DNA from 3 places in the Enterobacter sp. SM3 genome. Region 3 is predicted to be linked to each of the others. Evidence: predicted binding sites of a transcription regulator. Region 3 holds the regulator's gene; each other region holds the start of a gene.
The links. The regulator PurR, encoded in region 3, represses purine synthesis genes. The targets are predictions, from matches to a motif close to CANGCAAACGTTTGCNTG.
Positions count from the first base shown of each region.

Region 1 (2,268 bases), 410 kb from region 3:
TGTGCCGGTGGGTTAGAGTAGTTCGCGCGGATAACCGATTTCATCTGGCTGAACGCACGATCGACGGTCTCTTCGTTAGCAGCAACCAGCGTACAGGCACCCACACGCTCATTGTACAGACCGAAGTTCTTGGAATAAGAGCTTGCGACAATCAGCTCCTGATGCACGGCTGCGAACGCACGCAGACCTTCGGCATCTTCTTCCAGACCACGGGCGAAGCCCTGGTAGGCAAAGTCAAACAGCGGCAGCCAGCCTTTTTCTACGGACAGCTTCGCCAGGTGTTCCCACTGCTCAAGCGTCGGATCGATACCGGTTGGGTTGTGGCAGCAGCCGTGGAACAGCACCACGTCACCTGCCTGCGCTTCGCTCAGGCTCGCCAGCAGGCCGTCGAAGTCGAGAGAGTGGTTTGCCGCGTCGTAGTAGGCGTATTCACGCACTTCCAGACCCGCAGAGTTAAACACGCTCTTGTGGTTCGGCCAGCTTGGGTTGCTCACCCACACGCGCTTAACAGAGGTGTTTTTCGCCAGGAAATCCGCCGCAACGCGCAGCGCGCCGGTACCGCCAGGGGTTTGTGCTGTGCGAGCGCGTTTGCTGCTCACAATTTCGCTGCCTTTACCGAACAGCAGTTCCTGAGTGCAGCGACCAAATTCAGGGATACCATCAATACCGAGGTAGTTTTTGGTGGTTTCGTTTTCCAGCAGATACTGCTCAGCTTTCTTAACGCTGGTCAGTACCGGAGTTTTGCCGGTTTCATCTTTATATACACCAATACCCAGGTTGATTTTGCCAGGGCGGTCGTCGGCACGAAACAGATCGGCCAGGCCCAGAATAGGGTCGGCAGGAGCGGCGGTAATGTTCTCAAACATGACGAAGTTCCATTGTGATTACAGAAGTGAAATCCGCTATCAGGTTAACGGTAGATTTACAAAATGCCAACCGTTTGCGACGAAAAGCGTGCGGCTTTTCAAAAGTCGCCATTATTTTCTGTCACGCATAAAAAAACAGGGCCGAAGCCCTGTTCATTAAGCATATAACAAAGTGGTGTACTGATTAGAACTGGTAGGTTACGCCAACGGTAGCCTGGTTGTCAGAGCCAACCCAGCTGGTGGACGCATCTTTGTCGTCCAGCAGGTTGAAGCGGTAGTCACCGTACACGTTGAAGTTCTTGTTGAAGTAGTAAGTCGCACCAGTGGTGATGTATTTCGCCAGGTCACGGTCGCCGATGCCGTTCAGGTCTTTACCTTTGGACTGAACGTAAGAAACGGAAGGACGCAGACCGAAGTCGAACTGGTACTGTGCGATAACTTCGAAGTTCTGGGTCTTGTTAGCAACGTCGTACACAGTCTCTGTGCTATCGCCCAGGATGCTCATGTTGCGGGTTTCAGCGTAAACGGTCGCCAGGTAGATATTGTTCGCGTCATATTTCGCGCCAACTGCCCAGGACTCAGCTTTATCGCCTTTACCATCTGCTTTCTGATCCAGAGTACGGTTTGCAGTGCTGTATGCACCGATCAGACCGAACCCTTCGCCGAACTCGTAGCCCAGGGACAGACCAACGCCGTCACCGTTCGCTTTACGCAGATCGCTACGTTCGTTTTTACCCTGGTACTGAACGCCAAAGTTCAGACCATCAACCAGACCGAAGAAGTTGTTGTTACGGTAGGTCAGCAGGCCAGTAGAACGGCTGGTCATGTAGTTATCAACATAGCCGCCACCCCAGGTTTCGCCAGAGAAGGACGGAGCCATATCCGTGTAGGATTCTACGTCGTAAACGATACCGTAGTTACGACCGTAGTCCAGAGAACCTGCTTCAGAAACTTTGATACCCGCGAATGCCAGACGAGTTACGTTAGTCTGGTCGCCTTCGGCTGCACCAGCTTTCGCACGGTATTCCCACTGACCGTAACCGATCAGTTGATCATTGATCTGAGTTTCGCCTTTAAAGCCGATCTGGCCGTAAGAGGAGTCAGCGTTTTTATGTTCGCCAGAAGTGGTGAAGCCGTGTTCACCCACAACTTTACCGTAGAAGTCCAGTTTGTTGCCGTTCTTGTTATAGATTTCTGCAGCGTTAGCTGCACCGGCTACCAGCAGGGCAGGGATTACCACTGCCAGAATATTGCGCTTCATCATTATTTATTACCCTCATTGGTTTTTTTATGACACTCGCCACTGCCGTCAATAAATTCTGTCAATAAATATTTCCGGAACTATTGATGAGAGTTTGGTGTCTTTATGTATCTGACAGGCATCTTTCCATTCGGCGAAGCG
Region 1 covers NZ_CP099971.1:1,620,479-1,622,746, forward strand. Annotated here, with positions in the region: gene GVO84_RS07480 (amino acid aminotransferase) at 1-866, opposite strand, end outside; gene GVO84_RS07485 (porin) at 1,051-2,130, opposite strand.
Region 1: GVO84_RS07480 (amino acid aminotransferase) is a predicted target of PurR. The motif match lies at 930-947, and genes of this name have one in related genera.

Region 2 (2,268 bases), 2.4 Mb from region 3:
ATGGATCCACTGGGTAACCTGCCGATCTTCATGTCGGTGCTGAAGCACACCGAGCCGAAGCGCCGCCGGGCGATCATGATCCGCGAGCTGCTCATCGCCCTGCTGGTGATGTTTATCTTCCTGTTTGCGGGTGAAAAAATTCTCGCGTTCCTGAACCTGCGCGCCGAAACCGTTTCGATTTCCGGCGGGATTATTCTGTTCCTGATTGCCATTAAGATGATTTTCCCGAGCGCGGAAGGCAGCAGCAGCGGCCTGCCTGCGGGTGAAGAGCCGTTTATTGTGCCGCTGGCGATTCCCCTCGTCGCCGGGCCAACCATTCTGGCCACGCTGATGCTGCTGTCGCATCAGTATCCGAACCAGATGAGCCATCTGGTGATTGCCCTGCTGATCGCCTGGGGCGGGACGTTTATTATCCTGCTGCAGTCGTCCCTGTTCCTGCGCCTGCTGGGTGAGAAAGGTGTAAACGCGCTGGAACGCCTGATGGGGCTGATTCTGGTAATGATGGCGACGCAGATGTTCCTGGACGGGATCAGGGCGTGGATGAAAGGATGACTTTCTCCCTCTCCCTGTGGGAGAGGGCCGGGGTGAGGGCGTCAGGCCGCAGAGGACGGATTTTTGCCGGGTGGCGGCTTCGCCTTACCCGGCCTACAACTAACGCACTGGGGCCTTATTTTGGTGAAAGGCTGACTTTCTCCCTCTCCCCGTGGGAGAGGGTCGGGGTGAGGGCGTCAGGCCGCAGAGGACAGCCCATCTAACCCTTACGAATCAAATACCGGTACGGCAGCGCCTCGGTCTGCTGTGCCACCAGCTCATGTTCCATAAAGGTACAAAAGCCGGGAATATCGCGGGTCGTGGCCGGGTCATCGGCAATAATCAGCAGCGTTTCACCGGTCTGCATGTTGCGCACGGTTTTGCGTACCATCATTACCGGCTCCGGGCAGCGAAGGCCCTGGGCATCAAGAGTGTGGTCTGGGCTGGAAAACAGGTCGGTCATGGTCTTCTCGGTCTGGTAAAAACGGCTGTAGTTTACGCCCGGTTGCGATCAATGCAAACCAGGTTAACGATTGCGTAAAAACTAACCATTGCAATGTCCTGCCAAAGCAGTATCATGCTGCGGTTTTTATTGGGTTCCCTCACCCCAACGTATAAAAAGGTCACAATATGACGTCGTTTTCTGAATCACAGCGCGTAAAAGCGTTGTTCTGGCTTTCGCTTTTCCATTTGCTGGTGATCACCTCCAGCAACTATCTGGTACAGCTCCCGATCTCCATCTTTGGTTTTCATACCACCTGGGGCGCGTTCAGCTTCCCGTTTATTTTCCTCGCGACCGATTTGACCGTGCGTATCTTTGGCGCACCGCTGGCTCGCCGCATTATTTTTTCGGTCATGCTCCCGGCGCTGTTCATCTCGTACGTGATTTCCTCTCTGTTTTATATGGGAAGCTGGCAGGGCTTTGAGGCGTTAACCCACTTCAACCTGTTTGTTGCCCGTATCGCAGCGGCAAGCTTTATGGCCTACGCGCTGGGGCAGATCCTCGACGTGCATGTGTTTAACCGCCTGCGTCAGAATCATCGCTGGTGGATGGCGCCAACCGCCTCCACGCTGTTCGGGAACGTGAGCGATACGCTGGCCTTCTTCTTCATCGCCTTCTGGCGCAGCCCGGATGCGTTCATGGCTGAACACTGGATGGAAATCGCGCTGGTGGACTACTGCTTCAAGGTCCTCATCAGCATTGTCTTCTTCCTGCCAATGTACGGCGTGCTGCTCAATATGCTGCTGAAAAGGCTGGCAGATAAATCTGAAATCACGGCATTGCAGGCTGGTTAAGGGTTCGCTTTATCAGTTGTGATAAGATGAGCGAATGAGCCGTTATGGCCGTTTATCGAAAGGAAGAAGTCAATGCGCAATCTGGTTAAATATGTCGGGATTGGCCTGCTGGTTGTGGGTCTTGCAGCCTGTGATAACAGCGACACGAAAACGCCTGCTCAGGGCGCATCCGCAGAGAGCAACGCGACCGGCCAGCCGGTGAATCTGATGGATGGCAAACTTAGTTTCTCTCTGCCAGCCGATATGACTGACCAGAGCGGCAAGCTGGGCACCCAGGCGAACAACATGCACGTGTACTCCGACGCAACCGGGCAGAAAGCGGTCATTGTGATTGTGGGCGACGACACCAGCGAAGATCTGGCCGTTCTGTCCAAACGTCTGGAAGATCAGCAGCGCGGCCGCGATCCGCAGCTGCAGGTCGTGACCAATAAATCCATCGAG
Region 2 covers NZ_CP099971.1:4,509,299-4,511,566, forward strand. Annotated here, with positions in the region: gene yhgN (NAAT family transporter YhgN) at 1-552, shown strand, start outside; gene tusA (sulfurtransferase TusA) at 752-994, opposite strand; gene GVO84_RS21215 (7-cyano-7-deazaguanine/7-aminomethyl-7-deazaguanine transporter) at 1,162-1,827, shown strand; gene GVO84_RS21220 (DcrB family lipoprotein) at 1,900-2,268, shown strand, end outside.
Region 2: tusA (sulfurtransferase TusA) is a predicted target of PurR. The motif match lies at 1,054-1,071, and genes of this name have one in related genera.

Region 3 (2,268 bases):
GGTGCGAAAGCAGAAGCGTCATCAGCGGCGCCCCTACCATCACGCCGATAGCGTAGGCGCTGATTAACATGCCTGCCGCAGGGATCGAGACGTCTACGCCCCGGGCAATAACGGGCAGTAACCCCATCGGGGAGAATTCAGTGGTGCCAATCCCAAAAGCGCCAATCGCCAGGGCCAGCAGGGGAAAATTGATTTTCATGCGTCAACTCCGGATGCCGTGTCATGTGGTGACACAGAACAAAGAAGCGGAAAGCATGACATCAATCACAAAAAATGAGAAGTTAACAAAATGGCAAAAGATTTTTGCCAGAGAAGTAACAATCCGGGGAGTCGGGAGGGAGAAGGCTCTCCCTCCGCGTAAATCAGTGCAGCGCTGCCGTCAGACCGGCCGCGACAATCAGAGCCAGCACAACAACGGTGGTGAACAGCGAAAACTTAAGATCGGAACTCATCAATTTTTCTCCTTTTAATCCCCACACGAAAAGTGAGCTTGCTCATTTTTGCACAGATTACGTCAAAAATCTTCCTGGATTTATACTGATAACCACTTTACCTCTTCCCCTTTTCATCAAGATAGGACAAAATTCCACGCTAAATTTATTAGCGTACCGGCCATTGACCCCCTCCTGACGTCCCGTGTCGTTTTCCCGGCGTGCCGCAATTCAACATTGCGAGATAAGGGTGAGAGAAGGCAAACGTTTACCTTCAAATTTTTCAGGAGTTTAGGATATGGTCTGGAGTGACATTTAATGGCAACAATTAAAGACGTAGCAAAACGCGCAAACGTTTCCACTACAACCGTATCACATGTAATTAACAAAACCCGCTTCGTGGCGGAAGAGACGCGCAATGCCGTCTGGGCAGCGATCAAAGAGCTGCACTATTCGCCAAGCGCGGTTGCGCGTAGCCTCAAGGTTAATCACACCAAGTCCATTGGATTGCTGGCGACCAGCAGTGAAGCGGCCTATTTTGCCGAGATCATTGAAGCGGTTGAAAAAAACTGCTTCCAGAAAGGCTATACCCTGATTCTGGGCAACGCATGGAACAGCATTGAAAAACAGCGCGCCTACCTGTCGATGATGGCGCAAAAGCGCGTTGATGGCCTGCTGGTGATGTGTTCCGAGTACCCCGAATCCGTGCTGTCGATGCTGGAAGAGTATCGCCACATTCCGATGGTGGTGATGGACTGGGGCGAAGCGCGCGCGGATTTCACCGATTCCGTTATCGATAACGCCTTTGAAGGCGGCTATATGGCCGGTCGTTATCTGATCGAACGCGGTCACCGCGAGATTGGCGTGATCCCCGGTCCGCTGGAGCGCAACACCGGCGCGGGCCGTCTGGCCGGTTTTATGAAAGCGATGGAAGAAGCGCTGATCAACGTGCCGGAAAACTGGATTGTGCAGGGCGACTTTGAGCCGGAATCGGGCTACCGCGCGATGCAGCAAATCGTCTCTCAGCCGCACCGTCCGACAGCCGTTTTCTGCGGAGGCGACATCATGGCGATGGGCGCGCTCTGCGCTGCCGACGAGCTGGGCCTGCGCGTCCCGCAGGATATTTCCGTGATCGGGTATGACAACGTGCGTAACGCGCGTTTCTTCACGCCAGCGCTGACCACCATTCACCAGCCGAAAGATTCGCTGGGCGAAACGGCCTTCAATATGCTTATGGACAGGATCGTCAACAAGCGTGAAGAGTCGCAGTCCATTGAAGTTCACCCGCGTCTTATCGAACGCCGTTCCGTTGCGGATGGTCCGTTCCGCGACTACCGTCGTTAATCGCCTTACGGGGCCAGCTACGCTGGCTCCCGTAACCATTCCCGATTTAGCGTTTCGCTGTCTCCCAGATAATCCAGCAGCCAGGCCATCGCAGGCGAGACATCATTTTGCTGCCAGGTGAGGCAGCAGGCCGCATCCGGGAACGGATTCTCCAGCGTCAGCTCAACCCACTCTCCGGTATCGATGCGCGGACGCGCGAAATGAACGGGCACCATCGCGACGCACAGTCCGGCACTGAGGCACGTCGCCGACGATTCCCAGTCAGGCGCCACCACCCGCCGCTGGTTGTCAAGAAGCCAGGTAATACGCTTGGGCAATGAACGGGACGTATCCTCCAGCACCAGCGACGGCCAGTTCCGCAGCGTATCATCGCTCAGCGGCCCTTCCATCGCCGCCAGCGGATGATTGCTTGCCACCACGCACTTCCAGCTCAGCATCCCCATATCGCGAAAAGCGTAACGCCCCCCGACCGGGATCGCCTGCGTGGCCCCAA
Region 3 covers NZ_CP099971.1:2,028,143-2,030,410, reverse strand. Annotated here, with positions in the region: gene GVO84_RS09585 (MFS transporter) at 1-199, opposite strand, end outside; gene GVO84_RS09580 (YnhF family membrane protein) at 363-452, opposite strand; gene purR (HTH-type transcriptional repressor PurR) at 750-1,775, shown strand; gene punR (DNA-binding transcriptional activator PunR) at 1,793-2,268, opposite strand, start outside.